DNA from 2 places in the Virgibacillus sp. GM2-2 genome. Region 1 is predicted to be linked to the other one. Evidence: riboswitches for the same ligand, from Rfam matches in the RefSeq annotation. Region 1 holds a riboswitch; the other holds the start of a gene.
The links. Region 1 has a riboswitch for S-adenosylmethionine ahead of ACY9Z2_RS18615 (5-methyltetrahydropteroyltriglutamate--homocysteine S-methyltransferase). Riboswitches for the same ligand answer to the same signal wherever they lie in the genome.
Positions count from the first base shown of each region.

Region 2: another riboswitch for S-adenosylmethionine. It lies ahead of dpaA (dipicolinic acid synthetase subunit A); the one in region 1 lies ahead of ACY9Z2_RS18615 (5-methyltetrahydropteroyltriglutamate--homocysteine S-methyltransferase).

Region 1 is NZ_JBUZWC010000027.1:1,347-13,372, reverse strand. Features, by position in the region: gene ACY9Z2_RS18645 (hypothetical protein) at 1-117, opposite strand, end outside; gene ACY9Z2_RS18640 (nuclease-related domain-containing protein) at 117-926, opposite strand; gene ACY9Z2_RS18635 (hypothetical protein) at 1,005-1,250, shown strand; gene ACY9Z2_RS18630 (NAD(P)/FAD-dependent oxidoreductase) at 1,247-2,230, opposite strand; gene ACY9Z2_RS18625 (NAD(P)/FAD-dependent oxidoreductase) at 2,539-3,759, shown strand; gene ACY9Z2_RS18620 (YuiB family protein) at 3,856-4,167, shown strand; SAM riboswitch class I at 4,291-4,391, shown strand; gene ACY9Z2_RS18615 (5-methyltetrahydropteroyltriglutamate--homocysteine S-methyltransferase) at 4,511-5,614, shown strand; gene ACY9Z2_RS18610 (O-acetylhomoserine aminocarboxypropyltransferase/cysteine synthase family protein) at 5,648-6,958, shown strand; gene metX (homoserine O-acetyltransferase MetX) at 6,973-8,046, shown strand; gene ACY9Z2_RS18600 (homoserine dehydrogenase) at 8,036-9,025, shown strand; gene ACY9Z2_RS18595 (YjzC family protein) at 9,345-9,521, shown strand; gene spsC (stationary phase survival protein SpsC) at 9,698-10,387, shown strand; gene ACY9Z2_RS18585 (divergent PAP2 family protein) at 10,507-10,980, opposite strand; gene deoD (purine-nucleoside phosphorylase) at 11,212-11,919, opposite strand.
Region 2 is NZ_JBUZWC010000003.1:44,620-57,510, forward strand. Features, by position in the region: gene ACY9Z2_RS05255 (DNA translocase FtsK) at 1-1,800, opposite strand, end outside; gene ACY9Z2_RS05260 (YlzJ-like family protein) at 2,571-2,780, opposite strand; gene ACY9Z2_RS05265 (ClpP family protease) at 2,777-3,520, opposite strand; gene dapG (aspartate kinase) at 3,618-4,850, opposite strand; gene dpaB (dipicolinate synthase subunit B) at 4,890-5,492, opposite strand; gene dpaA (dipicolinic acid synthetase subunit A) at 5,489-6,373, opposite strand; SAM riboswitch class I at 6,600-6,700, opposite strand; gene ACY9Z2_RS05285 (YlmC/YmxH family sporulation protein) at 7,336-7,569, opposite strand; gene ACY9Z2_RS05290 (M16 family metallopeptidase) at 7,651-8,874, opposite strand; gene ACY9Z2_RS05295 (polysaccharide deacetylase family protein) at 8,904-9,863, opposite strand; gene ACY9Z2_RS05300 (polyribonucleotide nucleotidyltransferase) at 10,018-12,129, opposite strand; gene rpsO (30S ribosomal protein S15) at 12,525-12,794, opposite strand.

The DNA of each region.
Region 1 (12,026 bases):
AACGGGTAAATTCATACCCCGAAGTATTTTCGATGTAATGGAATCAGATTCAATTCCGAGAAACGATCTGAATTCAGCATTCGAAATCGTTGGTGAAACAAGCAATAAATAGTCCATCAATGTGTAAATATGCCCCACGTAAAAGAAACCTCTTTACAGAGGGGACAGATCCACCTTCCTTTTTTTCGCTTCATAGATAACTTTTTACACGATAAACACTGCACCCCAAGAAATAAATCCGATTTATCAATTCCATAAATTTTTAAAACGTCTGGTTCTCTTGGTTTATCTTGTTTTAGTAGTTTATTTTTTAGCTGCCTTATTTGCTTTGAGTCTAACACTGTGTGAGGGTACAGAGCACGAGCGTCATTTATTTTGTTCGGAATGATTTGGGATTTACATACTTTTTCAAAAATAGATTGGTTATCAGGAGACGTTTTTAGAATTGTAGAGGGGTTTGTAAATACAACAAAGTTTACTAAAGGAATATTTGTGAATCCATTTTTTTGCAACCATTCATTCAATTGCGTAACATGACGGTTACTTTGTTGAATGGGACATGGAAAAGCTTTTTCCTTACCATCGAGAGTCTGAATCATTTGATTCGTCTGTTTGTCAAAAAAGATAGTACCGGAAGTATTTTTTATTTCTAATAGAAAGATGCAGTGAGGAGTTAGTAATAAAGAATCGATTTGGAAGAATAATGCATTTTTGAATGGTAGGCGTAAACCAGGAAAGTGGAGATAATCAGTTGCAGTTAAGAAATTGAGGTCGTACTCGATGGATTGTTCACCACGAAAGCCAGATTTATATTTTCGCAAGTCATCTTCAATCTGATTACGACGTTGATGATTAACTGGCAACCGTATTAGCAAAGCTTCTAAAGCGGAAATAATTGCAGGTAGTTGCCTTTCTTTTGTTTTCATTTATGTCACCTCTTTTTAGTTGAATACAGTACTATTCAAGAAGGAGGGGTTAAAATCCTGCTTTTTAGTTTTAAAAAGTTGATTATAATAGATTATAGATATGAAAATACGTTTCTCAAACAAATACTGGCGAAATTTTCAAAATACAAGCCGGATATCAAAAATACTGGCTATATTGAAAAAATACCAGCCAATTCACATGAAATACTGGCTGAATTCCAAAAATACAAGCCAACCAAAAAATTCAAGCAATCCAACACCATCCTGCCTGACATACAAAAAAACCCGGGCACCATCATCAGTGCCCGGACTCTCATATTTTAAAACATACTCGTCGAATGCTTTGGTTGCAATCTAGCTTTCGGATCAATATACGCTTTCGCATTATTAATCGCTGTTGGACCTTCGCCAAATCCAGTGGCAATTAGTTTAACTTTTCCTGGATATGTACAAATATCTCCTGCTGCGTAAATTCCAGGGATGTTGGTTTCCATTTTTGAGTTAACGACAATGCTGTTCTTTTCAATTTCTAAGCCCCATTCCTTAATTGGACCAAGCGATGAAACAAAGCCGTAATTACAAATCACAGAGTCAACATCTAATACAACTTCATTATCGCCTTTAACTTCTTCTAAAATAAGCTGTTCAATGCGATTTGTACCTGTAATTCCACTTGGAGCGTAAGGTGTCAAAACTTTAACACTAGACTCCATTAATTTTTCCACGCTATGTTCATGTGCTCTAAATTTATCTCTACGATGTACTAGTGTTACGCTTTTCGCGATTGGTTCTAGCATAAGCGACCAGTCAACCGCGGAGTCTCCTCCACCAAGCAGTACGACATTCTGATCTTTGTACTGACTCATGTCTTTTACATGGTAGTGTAAGTTGATGCCTTCAAATTGGTCGCATTCACCAACGTTAAGACGACGTGGTTGAAATGCTCCGTTTCCGGCTGTAATGATCATTGTCTTTGTATAATGCACTTCTTTATCTGATGTTAACTTAATTGTGTTATCGTCTAGACGTTCAACCTTCTCAACAGCTTGATTCAACACAATCGTCGGATCAAACATGTTTGCTTGTTCTTCTAAGCTATCAACAAGTTCTTGCGCACCGACTTTCGGAAATCCAGCAATATCATATATATATTTTTCTGGATACAAAGCAGTAAGCTGCCCACCAGTATGTGGTAAACTTTCAATAATTTTAACACTTGCTTGCCTCATTCCACCATAAAAGGCAGTGAACAAGCCAACTGGACCTGCACCTATAATGGTAACATCGTACACTTTATCTGACATGGTAAATTCCCCCATTAAACAGTTTCAATTTTCCCATCATGCCTATATTATCACAAAAAGACAGGCTATGTGTATTTTTGATAACAAAAGCGATAAAATTACGAAAACATTAAATTTTATAACATAAAATTAAGGGTTGAAAGTATAGAGAAAAGGGGCTAAGATTGTTTTTAGACATTTACATTACGATTATGTGACAAAATAATACATAATTCGACTCTTTTTTTATGCAATCATTCGTGAAATATGTCACAAACATCGTAATACATGATAATGTACGAAATTAAAAGATGGAAGTGATGAGAGAGATGAGTAAGCCTAATATTGTTATTTTAGGTGCCGGGTACGGTGGGATTATGACTGCAGTTAATCTGCAAAAATCTTTGGGGGTAAACGAAGCAACTATTACATTAGTTAACAAGCACGACTATCATTACCAAACCACTTGGTTACATGAAAACGCTGCTGGAACATTGCATCAGGATCGTACACGTATTGCAATAAAAGAAGTTATCAACATGAGCAAAGTAAATTTCGTCAAAGATACAGTAATTTCTATTAAGCCAGAAGAGAAAAAAGTAAAGCTTAAGGGTGGAGAGCTGAGTTATGACTATTTAGTAGTTGCATTAGGCTTTGAAGCTGCTACTTTTGGTATCCCTGGTCTTGATGAGCATGCGTTCAAAATTGGTAGTATTAATAGTGCTCGTTTGATTCGAGAGCATATTGAATATAATTTTGCTATGTACAATAATGAAAAGGAACCGAACGACGCCCGACTAAATATCGTTGTTGGCGGTGGTGGTTTCACAGGCATTGAATTCGTTGGTGAATTAGCAAACCGTGTTCCTGAGCTGTGTAAGGAATATGATATTGATAAGAACAAAGTTCGCATTATTAATGTTGAGGGTGCGCCAACCGTTCTTCCAGGATTTGATCCTGATCTAGTTGAATATGCAATGAATTCATTAGAAGCACGTGGTGTTGAATTTATAACTGGAGCGATGCTGAAGGAATGTAAACCAGACAGCATTGTATTTGAAAAAAATGATAAGCTTGAAGAAATTCCAACCATGACTACAGTTTGGGCTGCCGGAGTTCGTGCTAACTCTATTGTTGAAAATTCAGGATTCGAAACGAACCGCGGTAAAATTGAAGTTCGTAGTGATATGCGTGCTCCAGATTATGATGATGTATTTGTTGTCGGTGATTGTGCACTGATTATGAATGAAGAAAGTGGTCGTCCGTTTCCACCAACTGCCCAAATTGCTATCCAAATGGCTGAAGCTGTTGCACATAATGTGAAAGCAATTGCACTAGGAAAAGGTGAAGTGGAAAGCTTTGAACCAAAGATTCTTGGTACTGTAGCATCATTAGGGCATGACGATGCGATTGGTGTTGTGTTAAATGGTCGCAAGATGTTTGGTTGGAAAGCAACTGTAATGAAAAAAGTAATCGATAATCGCTACCTACTAAAGCTGGGTGGACCAGGACTTTTATTTAAAAAAGGTAAGTTTAATATTTTTAATTAATTTTTCCGAGCAAAGGCAAAGTTGCTGCCTTTGCTTTTTCTACGTTTTCCGATAAAATATAACATGTGATTATGACTGTACGAGGGAGGATACACAGTGATTCAACTTATCATGTCCATCTTACTCTTTTTAGTAATATTTTTTGGACTTGCATTTATACTAAACATGCTTTTACGTAGAACCTGGTTAATGGCATTTATTTATCCGTTTGTCGTATTAATAATTGTTGATGATATTTCTACTGGATCTTATTTTACTGATCTTTCGGGATCACTCTCGATAGCATTTACTAAATTAATGGAAGTTACCCCAGTAGATATTATTATTTTAAGTTCAGGATTTATTGGAACGATTATTTCAGGTTTCGTTATAAAATTTTTGAGAAAAAGCGGATATCAAATGTTTTAGTCTATAGAGCGTTAACCATTTTGGGAAACGCTCTTTTTTCATATTCTAAAAAATTTCAGAATTCTTCTTGACTTTTTATCATATCGTATGTAATATAGCTTTTAACATTTAAATATGAAATTTTTCTTATCCAGAGAGGTGGAGGGACTGGCCCTTTGATACCTCAGCAACAGGTTTTTAAAACACTGTGCTAATTCCAGAAGCGTAACGCTTGAAGATAAGAAGAGAACTAGTCTGGTGACCAACCCTCTTCTTATATAAGAAGGGGGTTTTTTCGTGTGAATAATACATAGCTTGTTCGAAATCAAACGGCGTAAAAATTTGAATGAAAGAGGGAATTGAAATGACGGTTACTTTAACAAAAGCACCTTTTCGTGCAGATCATGTGGGAAGTTTATTACGACCAGAAAGCATACATGAAGCAAGAAAACAATTTAAAGAAGGCGTAATCAATGCTGTACAGTTACGTGAAGTTGAAACGAAAGAAATTAAGCGAATTGTTGACAAGCAAATTGAAGTAGGACTTGAGGCTGTTACAGATGGTGAATTCAGACGTTCTTGGTGGCACTTGGACTTTTTGGAGCACTTAAATGGTATCGAAGGATTTGTCCCTGACCAAGGCTATGTTTTTCAAGGTGAAGAGACGGAAAGGTATAATATCCGGAATGTTGGTAAGCTATCATTTAATGCGAACCATCCGTTTATCAACGACTTTATCGAGTTCAATGAGATCGTTGACGGGCGTGCTGTAGCCAAACAAACGATACCAAGTCCAAACCAGTTGTTTCACTTAGGTATTCGTGACTCGAAACTTTACCCGACATTAGAAACATATGCAGATGATATTGTTCTTGCTTATCGGGAGGCAGTTAAAGCATTCTACGAAGCAGGCGTACGTTATTTACAATTTGATGATGTATATATTGCCGGACTAAATGCGGACAGTCTTGCCCCTTATGAACCAGGTTACTCAAGACAGGAATTAATAGATTTAGCACTCCATGTAATCAATAGCGTATTGGAAGATAAACCTGATGATTTAGCTGTTACAACGCATTTGTGCCGTGGAAACTATAAATCGACATGGGCATTTAAAGGGAGTTATGCACATATTGCACCAACACTACTAGCAAAGGAAAAAGTGGACGGATTTTTCTTAGAGTATGATGATGATCGTTCCGGTGATTTTAAGCCGTTAAAACATGTACCAAATGATGGAGCAAGGGTCGTTGTAGGGACGATTACATCAAAAAGTGGTGAACTAGAAGATAAAGAGAAAGTAATAGAACGAATAAAAGAAGCATCTAAGTATATTCCTTTAAGTCAACTATGTTTAAGCCCGCAATGCGGATTTGCTTCCACACATCACGGAAATATTTTAACGGAAGAACAACAATGGGATAAATTAAAGTTCATCGTTGATATAGCAAAAGAAGTTTGGAAGTAAGACAATTTTATAAATAATGGGGAGGAATAATAAATGAGCGAACAAAAAGCTAACTACCAATTGGAAACAATTTTGTTACACGGGGGACAGGAGCCTGATCCGACAACAGGCTCCAGAGCGGTACCAATTTATCAAACGAGTTCCTATGTATTTGATAATACTGATCATGCACAGCAATTATTTGCGCTTCAAGAGCAGGGTAATATTTATACACGCATTGGCAATCCAACTGTTGATGTTCTTGAAAAGCGAATTGCATTGTTGGAAGACGGTGTAGCAGCTGTAGCAACATCTTCCGGAATGGCAGCGATTGCTTTAGCAATTTTGAATATTGCTGGAGCAGGGGACGAGATTGTTGCATCAGCCAATTTGTATGGTGGCACGTATAATTTGTTTTCCACAACGCTTCCGAGATACGGCATTCATGTAAAATTTGTTGATCAATCTGATCCAGAAAATTTTAGAACAGCCATTACTCCAAAAACAAGGGCGGTATTTGCTGAGACTATCGGAAATCCGAGCTTAAATATTCTTGATATAGAAGCGGTTGCAGGTATTGCGCATGAAGCGGGTGTACCATTAATCATTGATAATACGTTCGCAACACCGTATGTATGTAAACCAATAAACTATGGAGCAGACATCGTTGTTCATTCAGCAACAAAGTGGATTGGCGGTCACGGGAATTCCATAGGAGGCTTGGTTGTAGATAGTGGAAAATTTGATTACAATTCGGAAAAATTCCCTGGATTCACAGAACCAGACCAAAGCTACCATGGTTTGCGCTATGCCACTGATCTTGAAGGTGTAGCATTCATAACAAAACTCCGGGTCCAATTGTTACGTGATCTAGGGGCATGTCTTAGTCCATTTAATGCATTTTTATTACTACAAGGGCTTGAAACACTCCATTTAAGGATTAAGGAACATAATCGGAACGCGGAACAGATTGCTCGTTATCTAGTGAATCATCCAGGAGTGGACTGGGTTACGCACCCGAGTTTAGAAAATCATCCTTCCCACGAAACGGCGAAAAAATATTTTAATGAAGGATTCGGATCGATTGTGAATTTTGGTATCAAAGGAGGAAAGGAAGCTGGACGTACCCTTATTGATAACATCTCACTGTGGTCCCACCTTGCAAATGTTGGGGATGCAAAATCGCTTATTATTCATCCTGCAACAACTACCCATCAGCAGTTAGGTGATGATGAATTGAAAACAACCGGTGTTACACCAGATCTTGTTAGGCTTTCAGTTGGTATCGAATCTATCCGCGATTTGATTGAAACACTTGATCAGGCAATATCTATTGCGACAAGTCTTGAAAAACAGAAATTGTAATACGGAGGATCTCGATGAAACATACGAACATCAATACAGCGGCTGAACATGGCACTATTCAAATGGCTTCACTAACACTTGAATCCGGACAAAAGTTGAAAGACATCTCAATTGCCTTTGAACGTGCGGGTTCAAAGGAAGCTCCTGTTTTGCTCATTTGTCATGCATTGACTGGAAATCACATTACAGTTGGAAGTGAAAAACAGCCTGGATGGTGGTCTGGGCTTGTCGGTGAAAACAAGTGGATTGATACCTCGCATTGGCAGGTTATTACGATGAACGTGCTTGGCGGTTGTAGCGGCTCAACCGGACCAGTTAGTATAAATCCGGCGAATCAGTGTCCGTATCGTGCTGACTTTCCATTAATTACAGTACGTGACATTGTTAAAGCACAGTATCAAGCGCTACAGTTGATGAACATTAAACGTGTTAGGGCAGTCATAGGTGCTTCACTTGGAGGTATGCAGGTTTTGGAGTGGGGGTTACTGTATCCTGATTTTGTCGAGAAACTTATTCCGATAGCTGTGACTCCTTATTTAAGTGACTATGCGATATCATACAATGCAGTTGCTCGAACAGCAATTACTACTGATCCAGCATGGTGTAATGGATATTATGATTCCGAAAATCCACCAGCAAATGGATTAGGAATAGCTCGAATGATCGGGATGATCACGTATCGGTCGGCAGAACTTTATAATGAAAGATTCGCACGAAAGCAAGTAACATCTTGTAAATCAGGGCTTGAGAACCATACATTTGAAATAGAGTCATACCTCGATTATCAGGGAAAGAAGCTTGCATCAAGATTTGACGCAAACAGTTATCTATATTTATTAAAAGCGATGGATAACTATGATATAGGGCGGAATAGGGGCGGATGGAAACAGGCACTCGAAAATTTGCACGTTCCTATCCATGCTTTTGCATTTAAAGGAGATTTGTTATATCCGCCAGAAGAGGTCAGGAAGCTAGTGCACAATCCAAAAGATTTTTATGAAATTGATACAAATTTTGGTCATGATGGATTTCTTGTAGAATACGAAAAGTGGGGGCCGATTTTAAAGGAGTGTTTACATGACGATTAAAGTAGCATTGTTGGGTCTTGGAACAGTTGGCAGCAGCGTCTATAGGGCAATTCATACACATCAACAACAGCTACAACAAGTTCTAGGTACGGAAGTTGAAGTTGTTGGCGTACTTGTTAAAAATTCAAGTAAGCCACGGTCAATTGGTAAGAACGTTATGCTTACAACACAGTTAGATGACATTCTCTCAATTCCACATTTGGATATAGTTGTCGAAGCAATCGTTGGCCGAGATCCAGCAAAAGATTACATCCTTCAATTTTTAGAAAACAGAATACATGTTATCTCAGCTAACAAAGAACTAATTGCCCATGAAGGCGAAAAGCTTATTGAACTAGCAGAACGAAATGGTGTTAAATTCGTGTACGAAGCGGCAGTTGGTGGTGGTATTCCAGTAATTCGAACGATTAACCAGTTGCTTCGAATTAATCGAATTGTAAAAATCGAAGCTATCTTAAATGGAACCTCCAACTATGTGTTAACAGAAATGCGTAATAAACATATCTCTTTTCAAAAGGCATTAGCAAATGCTCAACAAGCTGGTTACGCTGAAGCAGATCCAACGAATGATGTAGAAGGATGGGATGCATTTTACAAGCTAATGATTCTTAGTCAATTGATTCATGGTACACAACCAGTGTGGGGTGGAGTGGAAAGACTAGGGATTACACAGGTGTCACAACAAGATTTCAGAGAAAAAGCAACTGAAAGTAAACGTGTTAAACTCGTTGCTTCATTAGAAAAAATTGATGGTCAACTAAATGCTAGTATTAAACCTCTGGACCTGGACGAACAACATCCACTGTTTTCTATAGAAGGTGTAGATAATGCAATTCATATCAAAACGGATCTTCTAGGTGAGCTTCTTTTAAAGGGTCCTGGAGCAGGTGGTAACCCAACAGCTAGTGCCATCATCGAGGACTTAGCGGAGATTTGTTTACTAGAAAAACATATTCGAAAACCTTTACGTGTAAACTAAATAGGCAACCATATTAACTCATATTAGCTAATAAACCGAATAGCCATGTCAACTAGCATACCAATGCATAAAGATTGGTATGCTATTTTTCTTGATTTGATAAATGATACCATTAATAACTTACGTATGATAGCTATTAGTACGGTGTTTTTCTGATTTTTTTATAACGTCAGAAAGTTATGGTAGACCTTATAAGAAAAACTTCGGCACTCGCTATTAAGGACGAGGCGAATGTCGAGTTTTTCTAACGGTTGTGCATAATCAACATAAATTAGAAAAGAATAATGGAAGAAAAAAGTTAATAAGGAGTGTGTGCAAGATGGGTGAATTCAGTCATTTTAGATTTGGACAAAAGGCTCCAAATAATGGTGTATATATGGAAATTGGCGAAACAGGCAGCATGGTAAAGGACCCAAAGATTATTAAACTAAAGGCAGGAGAAAAATTCCCGCAAAATTCAAATCATGATCGTGTGTGGACTTTAGATAAAAACTAATTAAAGGGGCTATCCTTACTCGGACGGCCCTTTTTACAAGATTTTAACTAGAGATTTCGTATTTTCTGAGTATATTAATTATTAAATTGGTAACACTGTGCAGGTAGGTAGTTATTTATCTTATAACAAACAAACCGTTAAATAAAAATTTTAATGCTACCAATGAGGTGTTATCAATGAAAACAGCAAACTTTTTACGAAGAAGTGCAATGGTTCTATTATTTTTCACTGCAGTTTACGCAACATTATCATCCATTTCAAACATAACTTTCAAAGATGTTCATGTTTGGGCGGAGCAAAAGTCTCAAGAGTTTACTCCTTTTGTAGGGGAGACTGTTAATCAACGAGAAACGGCCTTAAAAGAAAAAACGTTGAATTTAGAAAAAGAACAAAAACGATATATTTCAAGTGATGAAATAGAAGGTCCAAAGACAATTGAGGAAGCAATGAATTTTGAACAGTATCCAAGTGCTACGGTTCTTGCGACCGGTTATACAGCAGGAGTTGAATCAACTGGTAAAACGCCAGATCATCCAATGTATGGAATTACGTATTCAGGTATTGAAGTGAAAAGAGATTTGTATTCTACTATAGCAGCTGATCTGGATGTATATCCAATTGGTACGATTATGTGGATTCCTGGTTATGGATACGGTGTAGTCGCTGATAAAGGTAGCGCGATAAATGGACATAAAATCGATTTGTATTATCCAACTGTTGCTGACGTTTATGAGCACTGGGGTAAAAAAGAAGTAGAGGTTCGTATTATTAAAATGGGTGATGGATCAATTACCGAAAAAGAACTAATAAAATTAAATAATAATGAAGCATTGCAAGTATTCCGAGATCAAATTATTAAAAGTTAATGAAAAAAGATGAGCTTTAGTAGGCTCATCTTTTTTAGTAATGTCAGTAAATATAAGTTATGGTAGACCTAATAAGATAGACTCGGCACTCGCTATAAGATAGGCGAATGCCGAGTTTTTTAATATAACAAATATAGTAAAAACGCAATTCCGATACCAGAAGCACCGCCAAAGAATACTTCTATTGGTTGGTGACCAAGTAATTCTTTCAGTTCTTTACGTTTTTCATATTCAGCTTTTTGATTCCAATCCTTTGCGCCTTCCATAAAGTTGTGAAAATCCTTCATTAACTGATTTAACAGTACGGCCTGCTCACCAGCTTGCCTTCGAACCCCTGAAGCATCAAACATGATAATAATACTAAATACACATGCAACTGCAAATGTTGTAGACGTCACACCATCAACAATTCCTACTCCAGTAGATAGAGCAGCAACTGCTGCTGAATGACTGCTGGGCATACCACCAGTGCTAAAAGCGAGTCCTGGTTTAAATTCTCTTGTAACGGCAAACCGAATTGGGATTTTAACAACTTGTGCAAAAACAATTGCTGCCAATGCAGCCCATAGCGGAAAATTTAAAAATAAGTCCATGAAATGGAAATCCATCCCTTCTTTGCTTCACCTGTTGTATTTCTTAGTATATGTCATGCTAGCTGATATATATCGGTCATTTTATCACATGACTAGATAAAATTCATGGATTTGCGTTATTAGAAAATTTGACTCATCACCAAGCTTTAAGGACACGCTTATACTGATATCTTTAAAGCTATACGTTATCATAAAAAAGCCGATAGATGAATGTATCTATCGGCTAAAAAACTATTTTATTGCAGCTTCTAATGCAACAATCATCATTTCATTAAACGTAGTTTGACGTTCTTCAGATGATGTTTCTTCACCAGTTAAAATGTGATCAGATACTGTAAGAACAGATAATGCTTGACGATCGAACTTAGCAGCAAGTGTATAAAGTGCAGATGTTTCCATTTCGACTGCTAACACTTTGTACTTCGCAAGTAGTTCATTAAGTTCCTGAGCGTTATCACGATAGAATGTATCACTCGTAAATACATTTCCTACACGTAAATTCATCTCTTTCTCTAATCCAACGTCAAAAGCCTTTTTCAAAAGGTCAAAATCAGCTAATGGAGCATAGTCGATTCCGTCAAATACCATTCTGTTGATTTGAGAATCTGTTGTAGCACCTTGAGCTAATATAACGTCACGTACCTTAACGTCCTTTTGGATTGCACCGCATGTTCCAACACGGATTAATTTCTGAACATCATAGCTTTGAATTAATTCGTTCACATAAATGGATATTGATGGAACCCCCATACCTGTTCCTTGAACAGATACGCGTTCACCTTTATAGGTTCCAGTATATCCGTACATTCCCCGAACCTCATTGTACAGGGTTACATCCTCTAAAAAAGTTTCCGCAATATATTTAGCTCGAAGCGGATCACCAGGTAATAAAATTTTATCAGCAATATCATTTTTATTAGCGCCTATATGTACACTCATGTAATTTCCTCCTGTTAAATCATTTACTCCTAAATAACGTTATCACAACGTTTTCTGAAAAACAAATTTTCTATAAGATAATGGTATTTATAGATGTCAAAGTGCCT
Region 2 (12,891 bases), on a different contig from region 1:
TGAAGGGCGCTGTGTCGCAATAATTAAGTGAATTCCAGCAGCTCGTGCCATTTGAGCAAGTCTAGTAATTGCATCTTCAACATCATTTGAAGCAACCATCATTAAATCAGCTAATTCATCCACTAATACAACAATATAAGGTAAGTTGGGTTGCTTATCTTCCTCCTCAATTGTGTTGTTGTATTTGCGAATATATTCATTGTAACCTTCAATATTTCTGGTTCCAGTATCAGAAAATAGTTCATACCGTCTTTCCATTTCGGCAACTACCTTTTTTAAGGCTCTGGAAGCTTTCTTAGGATCGGTCACAACAGGAGCAAGTAAATGTGGAATCCCGTTGTATACGTTTAATTCAACCTTTTTAGGGTCAATCATCATCATTTTTACTTCATGTGGTTTTGCACGCATAAGAATGGTTGTAATAATTCCATTTACACATACACTTTTCCCGCTTCCAGTTGCGCCTGCAATTAATAAGTGTGGCATTTTATTTAGTTCGGCAACAACTGCATCACCGGATATATCTCGTCCTAATCCGAATAAAAGCTTAGAAGATTTTTTGGTTAGTGTACTATCAACTACTTCACGTAATGAAACCATCGCAACTTCTGTATTCGGTACTTCAATTCCTACCGCAGACTTTCCTGGAATAGGCGCCTCAATTCGGATATCCTTTGCCGCTAAAGCTAAGGCTAGATCATCATGAAGACCCACAATTTTACTAACCTTAACCCCTGCCTCAGGATAAACCTCATATTTAGTAACAGCTGGTCCAACATGTACTTTTGTTACTCTTGCCTTCACTCCAAAACTATTGAATGTTCGTTCTAACTTTCTCACAGTTGCCTGGATATGTGATTTTTCATGTTGTTGTGAGTTATGTGTTGGTTCGGTAAGTAAATCAATAGCTGGTAATTCATATTCGTAATTCTCAGGCTCAGTCATTGGCATGGAACCTGTAAGATCTACATCTGTTTCTTGTACGTTTTCACCTTGCTCAGGTTCTTTTGATTCTGGCTGTACGGTTTGTTTTGACTCTGTTTTTGGATCAAAAGAGTACGCTACATCGGTAAAGTCTTGAATTACCGGTTCTTCTATCAGCTCATCAGGTTCTTCTTCGTTAATTTGTTCATTAGCTTTTTCCTCTTTTTTAGCATCCCTTTTTTCTTTTGCTCGTGTTTTAGACTTTTCTTTAATTGACCTTACTTTTCCGCCAAGTTTCTTTGTAAAATCTCCCATTGAGAATTCAGTCATGAATATAATTCCTGTTAAGATAGAAAAAATAGCTACAATTTTAGCTCCAATAGAAGAAAATAAATAATAGCAAAATGAGAATAAAATAGCTCCAATCATTCCACCACCAGCTTGAATCAATTCACCTGGACCATTTACATATGTAAAAAATCTACTCCAAGTCGCCTTAATAATAGACGTTTCTTCTGTTCGTAAAAGAAGCATCTCAAAGGTCTGAATATGTGTTAACAACAGAATTCCCGAAAATATAATATAAAATCCAATCATTTTTTTATGAGAGAAATCAGGATATCTTCGTTTTATGATTAAAATTATACCTGTAATTAATAGCAACAAAGATGCTATAAAATACCAAATCCCAAAAAAGAACTGAAATATATTTTCTAAAATACTAGGAACTGCTCCGTCACTTATCATTCCAGCACCGCTACCAAAAATAGCAATAAATATAAATAGCAGGCCAAGTAATTCGAATTTAACTTGTTTTTTCAATTGGCTTTTTCTTTTTTTTCTTTTTTTAGCCACTACTTTCACCTCAAATACCATTGTTATGGAATATGAAACCCTTGCCAGAATCTTGACAAGGGTGCTAACTTTGATATCCATGTATCTAAGGCTATTATAGCATAGATTTACATTGTAATCTCTTATAAATAAGGCTATTTTTCGTAAGGATTGTTGTGTAAGTTGTAAAATGCCAAAGTGGAAGTGAAATGCGAACTAGTGAAAATTTAAGTTTATGGTAACAGCAACGTTAATTTCTGCTGCAGGCAAGGTTAGTAAAGTAACATTTTCGAGCGTACTGGATAGATTCCTGCAGGATGTCAGCTAGCGGACACACGATCCCTTATTTGTGAAAAATAAGGATAAATGCGGTTGTTATCGGACTCAGGATTCCTTATTTGGGTAAAAACAGTTGAAAATCATGTTTTTTAGCTGAATAAGGAATCGTGTGTCCGTTATTCCTCAAAATAAAGGTAAAAAAGGTAAATAAGGCATCCTCAGTCCAATGCCAAGCAGTCGCTAGCCCCCCTACTTAGTTCGCAGTCTACGGATACTAAGAAAGTAGCGAAATTAAAATAGCGGACTCAGGATACCTTATTAAGTAAAAAAAGCCTGATCTCAACCTGTTTTTACCTAAATAAGGTATCCTGAATCCACTTAACCCATAAAACATGCCCGAAAAGTAAAAATAAGGGCTTCTGTGTCCGCTACTGATCAAAATTCAATCCCCGCTCTAACTTTTCAAGTGGGACGAAAGTTATATGATTCTTAAAATCGCCGTTACTAACAATAAACGCTTAACAAAAACTGAATTAACGAGAGGAAAGAATAGATCCTGGTTGATATTGAGGATCCATAAAATCATTCGGATTTGTTGATAACAACTGAACTACTCGGTAATTACCATCTTCATTTCTTTCCACATAAACAGACTTGTTTTGGTGATTAATTAATAACCGATTGGAATCCGCATTGTTGTCTGGGAAAATATCAGATTCAGCTAAAGGTGTGTAATGTATCATGTTTGATCCTCGCCTTCGTCAGGTTTTTCCGGTTTCGTTAAGGCAATTAATTCATTTACTTTTTGCATCGCTTCCCTAACGCCACCTACATCATCTATTAAACCATATTTGACAGCATCATTTCCAACAACGTTTGTTCCGATATCCCGAGTTAGATTCCCTTGGGCAAACATAAGCTCTTTAAATTTTTCTTCTTTTATTTTTGAATGGTTAATGACAAAATTAATCACCCTATCTTGCATTTTATCTAAATATTCAAATGTCTGTGGAACACCGATGACCATTCCAGTCAAGCGAATTGGATGAATCGTCATTGTAGCAGTAGGGACAATATATGAATGTGTTGTTGAAACTGCTATTGGTACACCTATTGAATGTCCGCCGCCTAATACGATGGACACGGTGGGTTTTGATATGGAAGCTATTAACTCAGACAAAGCTAGTCCTGCCTCTACATCTCCACCAACTGTATTAAGTAAAATAATTACTCCTTCAATTTTTGGATTCTGCTCAATAGCAATTAATTGAGGAATTAAATGTTCATACTTTGTTGTTTTGTTCTGTGCAGGCAACTGTATATGGCCTTCAACCTGCCCTATAATGGATAACACGTGAATATTTGAATCTGGTGATTGGGCCACATTTGATTGACCAAGCTGCTGGATTTTCTCCACTAAAGAAGATTTGTTTTCATCATCTTGTTGATTCTTATCTTTATCCATCGATGGATTGTTGTTCATTTACGGTCACTCCTCTAATTTATTATCCTTATTAATTACTAGTATGAACAATTCTAGCTTGTCCTATTAAAAAAACTGCTAACGAATTGTTAGCAGTTTAAAAACCAGTTATCAAATCTGGTTCAACTAATTGACTGAGATTAAAGGTTTCATGCAAAGCATTTACTGCTTTCAAGACATCATTTTCATGAATTAACACCCATATCGTAGTATGACTATCAGCTGATTGTAATATCTGAATTTCCTCTTCTGTAAGTGCGTGCACGATCTTAGAAGCAATGCCAGGTACTCCTGTCATCCCGGCTCCAACTACAGAAACTTTTGCGCAGTCTTCTATTACTTGTGGTTCAAATCCTAAATTTTCAATACAACTTACAGCTAAATCCGTGTGAATAGCAGGTATTGTAAATAATAATCCTGTTGGAGATATATTGATGAAATCTACCGAAATTCCCCCATCCGCTAGAACTTTAAATACTTCTGAATGAAGACGATGCATTTCTTCCCTTTCTTTTATTTTAATTTGAGTCATAGAGGTCATATGTGCAATACCTGTAATCAGTTGATCTGGAAGTTCGTGTATAGAATTGTTGGATACAAATGTGCCTGATTCTCTGGAATAAGTGGATCGCACATGGAGTGGTATATTTGCTTGCATTACAAGTTCAATTGCACGGGGATGAATAACTTTTGCACCCTGATATGCTAAATTACAAATTTCTGTATATGTCACCGATTTAAGTTGCCGAGCAGCTTTAACAATTCTCGGGTCAGCAGTCATGATACCATTTACATCGGTAAATATTTCTACTCTTTCGGCGTTAAGCGCAACACCGAGAGCAGCAGCGGTTGTATCGCTGCCACCTCTTCCAATTGTTGTTATTTCTCCAATTGATGTCTGGCCTTGAAAACCTGCAACAACTACTACATCATATTTTTCCAGCTCTTCTAGTAATCGAGATGTATCAATTCCTTTAATTTTTGCTTGCGTAAAATCTGAGGTAGTTAGAATTCCTGCTTGGGCACCTGTTAATGCAATCGATTTTAATTTATTTTTTCGAAGTTCGTTTGCTATTACAACACTTGCAATTGTTTCACCGCATGACAAAAGAAGATCAGTTTCACGACTTTCATGATAAGGTACATTTCGATCGATGAGACTTAATAACGTATCAGTAGCATATGGGTCTGGCATTCTACCTAATGCTGAAACAACTACAACTAGCTTAAAATTATTATTTTTTGCTTCTTTTATATGTTCGATGACTTTTGAAATACTTGCTGGTGATTGTAATGAAGTGCCTCCAAATTTTTGAACTAATAGTTTCATTTTTCCACCTCTGTCATACAACTAATTTCTATTTGGAGTCTATACTCCGCTATTTTCTTGATAAGGAACTATAACTGGTTGGATTTGTTCGAATAATAAAGCTGACTCAACTGTATCCACTAATGTATCCATATGTGCAACTAACGAATTTGGTTTCTTATACGGATCGTCTTGGCCATACGGTATAAAATAAATATATTTACTTGCCATTAAACGCATTAAGTTAACGCCGTTAAGTCCTAGTGCATCATTCGTCGAAATACCCAATACTACTGGCTTTTTATTTCGCATAGTTGCTTTAGCGGCCATCAGTACAGGGGAGTCTGTTAGAGCATTAGCTAGTTTACTCATCGAATTACCCGTTAATGGTGCGATAACCATACAATCCAACGGTTCTTTTGGTCCTAAAGGTTCTGCCTCTGGCATTGTAGTAATTACTTTTTTTCCAGTAATCGATTCAATCTTTTCGATATGATCAGCTGCATCACCAAATTTCGTATCTGTAGATCTCACGGTATACGTTACAATCGGCACGACCTCTGCACCAATCTTCATTAATTTCTCTAACTGTGGAAAAACCTGATCATACGTGCAATGTGATCCTGTGATACCAAAACCAATTCGTTTTCCTACTAAACTCATACTGTTTCCTCCTTACTCGTTATAAACTGTTTAATGACATCAGCCAAAATTCTACCCGCAGTTTTAGGGGCAACAATACTAGGTAAACTTTTCGCAAGTATTGCTTGAATCCCACGTTTTTCTGCATAGTCAAAATCTGTTCCACCTGGTTTAGATGCTAAATCAATAATCAATCCATGTGATGGTAAGTATTGAATTGATTCTTTCGTAATAACTTGAGATGGTATCGTATTAATTAAAATATCGCAGTCCGCTGTATTTTGTGACAGTTGATCAAAAGGAATGGCTTTAAAACCCATTTCCGTAATGCGTGCCAAATCTTCTGACTTTCTAGCGCATACTGCTACATTGGCACCTAGAGCAGCAAACTTATTCGCTACCGTTTTTCCGACACGACCATAGCCAACTACTAGTAAGTTAGCGGAATGAATCGTAAAATCAGTATGTTCAATTACCATCATAATTGTTCCTTCAGCAGTTGGAATTGAATTATATACTGCAATATCATCACGATCAAATAACTTTACAAGACGTCGATCTGTTTCATCTGTTATTGAAGTTAAATAGTCATTTGCTATGCCTGTAAATATAATTGCAGTACTTTTTAATTGTTGAACCCACTCTTTTGTTAATTGAATCGATTGATCGGAAAAAACAGGTTCAATCACTCCGTTATCATCAGTTCCTGTAACAGGTAAAACTACCATATCCAATTCACTTGGGTCTAGTTCAGAGAATTCTTTTTGTTTTAATCCTGTAAATCCTTGATCTAGATTATCAAAACCTATTAAATAAATAGTCGTATTTTCAACTTGTTGAAGTTGACGAATTAGTTCAATATATCTGGCATCTCCACCTATTACAGCTATTGAGTAACCCATTCGTTATACACTCCTTGTTATACAAATGCCTTTTTCAAATCATTTCTTTATAGCTTATGTGTTTCGCTTCGGTAAGTGAGTAATAGCTAAGAAAAAATTAGAAAAACTCGGTATTCACCTCACCTTATAGCGAATTCCGATGTATTTTCATATAAGATCTTTCTAACGTTATAAAAAAACCCTCTTCTCAAGTAAGAAGAGGGTTGGCTATTATGCTGATTTCCCTTTCTTATCTTCAAGCTTTACGCTTCTGGAATTAGCACAGTGTTTTATAAACCTGTTGCTGAGGTATCAAAGGGCCAGTCCCTCCACCTCTCTGGATAAGAAAAATTTCATATTAAAATGTTAAACAATACTCTACATTTAACAAGATAAAAAGTCAAGGTTATTTCTGAATATTAGCACGTTGTCAGAGTAAGCTGTAAGAAAAAAGCGCAAGCGACTTGAAAGACACGACAAGCATAAGCAGAACGCTGCAGTGTGGTGGTTTTTACCACACGGAAGTAGACTGTTTATGTCTCGAGTGTCCAGTCCGCTTGCGCTGGACAGATTTTATAGATTTTTATCTTTTAAAAAAGAGGCCAGGACAAAACTATTTTTATCAAAGAAAATCCGAACATAAGATAATTAGTGCAAATAACTCGCTCCGGAAATATACTCGCTTTCCGCGGGCGGCTGGTGAGCCTCCTTGCCCCGGCAAGGGGTATGCCGACGTTGTCCGCAAAGGACGTTTTTAGTCGGCCTTCCTTAATAGACGCACTGTGGGGTCTCACCAATGCCTGTCTTCCCGCAGGACAAGGAAAGCTACCCTGAAAAAGCATCGCACGCAGAAAAAGTGATTTTCTTTTTCAAGGAGTCTAAGTATATTTCCGGAGCTAATACAATTCATTGTTCGTTATTTAAATTAATAGTTTTAGTTTTGTCTCAGCCTCCTAACTAAATAAAATATGACGTGGCAAAAACTAGTCCGTTTCAATCATAATCATATCTTCTCCAATTTTTTTTATGGAGTTCCAATGAATTTTTGTTTCTGCTCCTTCTTTTTTTAAACCAAACCATTTGTAGTTAGGAATGATAAAAGACCTGATTTGACCAGTTCTCTCGTCAATTTCTAAATCCGTCGCACCAAGAACCCCGAGCCTAGAACCATGACTCACATTTACAATTTCTTTTCCACTTATTTCTTTATACCGCATTACACTCACCTCATTTTGTATCGGTATTATAAATATATGACAAAAAAAATAACCTATGTCATTGCATAGGTTATTTACTAACTAATTATTTTGTTTTGGTGCAATTAGTGCCGTTGATGGTTTTGTATTAAAAATGGTATCAATAATCTTACGAATAGAATCATGATTAACAGCATCAATTTCTTTTATCATGTCGTCAAGCGTGCGATGCCGTTTTAATAATAATTCATTTCTACCATTTCTGCTCATACGGCTGTTTGTACTTTCAAGACTAAGCATGAGATTTCCCTTAAGTTGTTCTTTACTATTTTTCAATTCTTTGTCAGTAAGACCATTCGTTATTAGTTCATTTACAGTGCTTGAAATGGTCTCCTGAAGTAGTGGTAACTGCTCTTTGCCAGTACCTGCATAAATAGTTAACAGTCCATTATCAAGAAACGAGGAATGATAAGAAAACACTGAATATGCTAACCCTTTTTGTTCCCGAACATCTTGAAATAGGCGTGAGCTCATACTACCTCCAAGAACATTGTTCATGATTACTAAGCTAAAGGTGTAATCATCACCAACTGGTAATCCGTTATATCCGATACATAAATGCGCCTGTTCAGTTTCTTTATTCCGCTCTAATTTACCAGCATGGAATTCAGGTTTAATCAATGGAGTTTTATCATGATCTGCTTCATATTTTCCAAAGCAAGACTCTACATTATCGATGAATGATTGATCAACGTTACCTGCGACAGAAATTACAACATTATCAGGCGTATATCTTTGCGTTATATAGGATCGAAGTGTATCTGGTTTAAATGACTTTAAGTGATTTTCCGTCCCTAATATTGGATAGCCCAATGAATGTTCACCATAAGATGCGCGTGATAATAAATCATGTACAATATCATCTGGTGTGTCCTCATACATCTTGATTTCTTCTAACACAACTTTCTTTTCACGTTCCATTTCATCTTCATCAAATGATGAATTAAAAAACATATCTGCAAGTATTTCTAATGCATAATCTTTATGGTTATCCAATACTTTCGCATAAAAACAAGTATATTCTTTAGATGTAAATGCATTTACTTGACCACCAATAGCATCAAACGCTTCAGCTATATCCTTCGCAGATCGCGTTTCAGTACCTTTAAAAAACATATGCTCTAGAAAGTGCGAAATTCCATTGTTTTTTTCTGTTTCATTTCGTGAACCTGTTAGTACCCATATGCCTATCGTTACTGATCTTACGGCAGGTATTTTTTCTTGGACAATTCTTAGTCCATTTTTACATGTATGTTTCTCAATCAATTGTTAGTCCTCCTATTTTACGCTCAATATTACCTATTTGATAACCGATTTTCTGACAGTAATTTTTCAACTGTACCAATTTGATAATTTTTTTCTTTAATTCCAGCGATAAGTTCATCCAACCCACGTACGATTGCATCAGTTGGATGCATTAAAATGGTTGCTCCAGGATGAAGCTTTGGCATTACTCGATTCATCATAACAGATACGGATGGATTCTTCCAATCAATGGTATCGACAGTCCATAGAATAGTATTCATTTTGTAGCCATCAGCTATTGCTACGACTTGGTTTGTAAAACTACCACTAGGTGGAGCGAATAATGTTGGCTTTTCGCCTGTTATTGCTTGTATTGTATCATTTGTACTTTTAATTTGCTCATGTATTTCTTGTTCAGAAATTCGCGTCATATCTGGATGGTTATATGCATGGTTACCAATAACATGGCCTTGTTCATCTATCATCTGCACATATTTCGCATTATTTTTTGCCCATTTTCCTTCAACAAAAAAAGTTGCTTTCACTTGATTTTCTTTTAATATTTTTAGTATTCCTGGAATTTTTTCGGTACCCCAGGATACATTAATTAAAAAAGATACCATTCGTTTATTCGCATTTCCACGATATATTGGAGCAGGTGGTAAATCATTTAATGATACCTCTGGAGAAATCTCATTGAAAACAAGTAGATTTTTATTAAATTCTCCCTCTTTTTTCATTTTTTCGTATGATTTATCAACATCGACTTCTCTGCCATTAAGACCAGGTATTTTTTTCCAAACTTTATCAATAACCGCGTTCTGAGGGGGGATTTTGAAGCCAGTACTCTTCTGCTGAATTTCAGTATATAATGGATCTTCTTTCTTTATTACTTGCTGAACATTAGAAAAGGTAGTAATTTTTTCCGATTTAAAAGGGTTCATTGGGTGATTAAACGATATAAAAATTAATAAAAAAAGTATAAGCCCTTGAATAACTAATCTATGCATACTCATTCCCTCCTCACATTCCATGATATGAAAAGAAAGGACAGGTTATGATAGAAAAACATAGGCAAGTTAAAAGCGAAAACTTTTCACACTTAATATTTAACAAATAAAAAAAGAAACTGGTTCTCCAGCCTCTTCATTCATTATTAACTAACTATGATCGTGATTTTTCGCTTTTTTCTTTTTGTTCCACTAAAACAGCTTTACGTGAAAGGTTAACTCTACCTTGTTGATCAACCTCTTTAACTTTCACCATAATTTCATCACCAATGGACACTACATCTTCAACTTTATTTGTACGTTCCTCAGCTAATTCTGAAATATGAACAAGTCCATCTTTACCTTTAAAGATTTCTACAAAAGCACCGAACTTTTCAATGCGTTTTACTTTACCCAGGTAAACTTGTCCAACTTCAACTTCGCGTACTAAATCTTCAATAATTTTTTTCGCTTTATCATTCATTGAAGCGTCAGTAGAAGATATAAAGACACTTCCATCCTGTTCAATATCAATTTTTACGCCAGTCTCGTCAATGATCTTATTAATTTGTTTACCACTTGGTCCAATAACATCACGGATTTTATCTGGATTAATAGACATTGTTAGGATTTTAGGTGCGTATTCAGAAAGCTCTGTTTTAGGCTTATCGATTGTTTCTGTCATGTGACCTAAAATATGTTGTCTACCTTGTTTGGCTTGAGTAAGTGCTTCCTCTAAAATTTCCCTTGAAAGTCCATCGATTTTAATATCCATTTGTAGTGCAGTAACACCTTTACTAGTTCCTGCAACTTTAAAATCCATGTCTCCTAGCGCATCTTCCATACCTTGTATATCCGTTAAGATTGTATAGTCATCACCTGATTTAACAAGACCCATTGCAATACCTGCGACTGGTGCTTTAATTGGAACACCTGCATGCATCATTGCTAAAGTACTAGCACAGATACTAGCCTGTGAAGTAGAGCCGTTCGATTCTAAAACCTCGGAAACAAGTCTTATTGTATAAGGGAATTCAGTTTCAGATGGAATTACCTTTTCAAGTGCGCGTTCACCTAAAGCCCCATGGCCAATTTCACGACGTCCTGGTCCACGAATTGGTCCAGTTTCTCCGACGCTATATTGAGGGAAATTATAGTGATGCATAAAACGTTTTGATTCTTCAAGATCCAATCCGTCTAATATCTGAACATCACCTAATGCTCCTAACGTACATACACTTAAAGCTTGTGTTTGTCCACGTGTAAATAGACCTGATCCATGTGTTCTTGGTAATACACCAATTCTTGATGAAAGCGGACGAATCTCATCTGGTTTTCGACCATCAGGACGAACTTTTTCTTTTGTAATTAAACGTCTTACCTCATCCTTAACCATTTTATCCAGAATAGATTTAACTTGTTTAATTACACTTTCTTCTTCCTCTTCATATGCCTCAACAACTGCAGCTTTAACTTCTTCAATAGCAGCTTCACGAGCATGCTTTTCATGTACTTGAATCGCTGCAACTAACTTGTCTTTCGATTCATCCTCTATCTTTTTCATTAATTCTTGGTCTAATTCAAAAAGTTTAACCTCTGATTTTTCCTTTGCTACAGCAGCTACTATTTCTTCCTGGAATGCAACGAGTCTTTTTATTTCCTCATGTCCAAACATGATTGCTTCAAGCATAACCTCTTCAGGTACCTCGTTTGCTCCTGCCTCTACCATGTTAATTGCCTCTTTTGTTCCAGCAACTGTAAGCTCAATATCACTTTTTGCTTGTTGTTCAATTGTTGGATTAATAACAAACTCGCCATCAACTTGTCCAACAATAACACCAGCAATTGGTCCACTGAAAGGGATGTCAGAAATGCTAAGTGCAATTGACGAACCTACCATAGCTGCCATTTCTGATGAACAGTCCTGATCAACACTCATTACTGTACTAATTACCTGCACTTCATTTCTGAATCCATCTGGAAATAATGGACGAATTGGACGATCGATTAAACGTGATGCTAGGATAGCCTTCTCACTTGGACGACCCTCGCGCTTAATAAAACCACCTGGAATTTTACCAACTGCATATAATCGTTCTTCATAATTTACCGTTAATGGAAAAAAGGGTAGATCTTTTGGCTGCTTTGATGCTGTCGCAGCAGATAATACGGACGTATCACCATATTGAATCATACAAGCTCCATTTGCTTGTTTTGCGAGTTCTCCAATTTCAACTGAAAAAGTTTTACCAGCAATTTCAGTGGAGAATAATTTTTTTTCTGCCATTTAATTGTATACTCCTTTCAAAAGCTCTTAAAGTTCATTTTAGCGATAAACCGTTCGTATGTAAACAAGAAAAGCATAGGCGACTGTTTAGTGGTGTACAAATAGATGGGAATGTGAATAGTACGGTGGTCTATCCGTACTTTCATCATAACCATCTATTTGCTAGCCACTAGGAGCCGAAGCTAGACAAAGAAAAGCGTAGGCGACTGTTTAGAAGCGGACGCATAAGCAAGGAATCGTAGAGCACAAGGGTTTCGTGCTCGACGTGTTCATTGCTTATGACGGCAGCTTCTAGGAGCCGTTGCTAGACAAAGAAAAGCATAGGCGGCTGTTTACAAGCATGCCACAAACAAAAGAATATAAAAAAAGCGGGATTTCTCCCGCTTTTTGAATAACTATCGACGTAAACCAAGTCTTTTAATAAGTTCACGGTAACGTGTAACATCTTTGTTACGTAGGTAGTTAAGTAAGTTACGACGCTTACCAACCATTTTAAGTAGACCACGACGTGAATGGTGATCTTTTTTGTGCGTACGTAAATGTTCATTTAACGTAGTGATTTCTGCAGTAAGTACAGCGATTTGTACTTCTGGAGATCCAGTATCATTTTCATGAACCTTATACTCATTAATGATTTCATTCTTACGCTCTTTAGTGATAGCCATTTAGGTTCACCTCCTATTATTCTTCATAGCCCCAATTCCCTAGCAATCGTCGGAGTGTCGAATTGCCAAGCAATGGTTTTACGTTCTTAAGCGTACA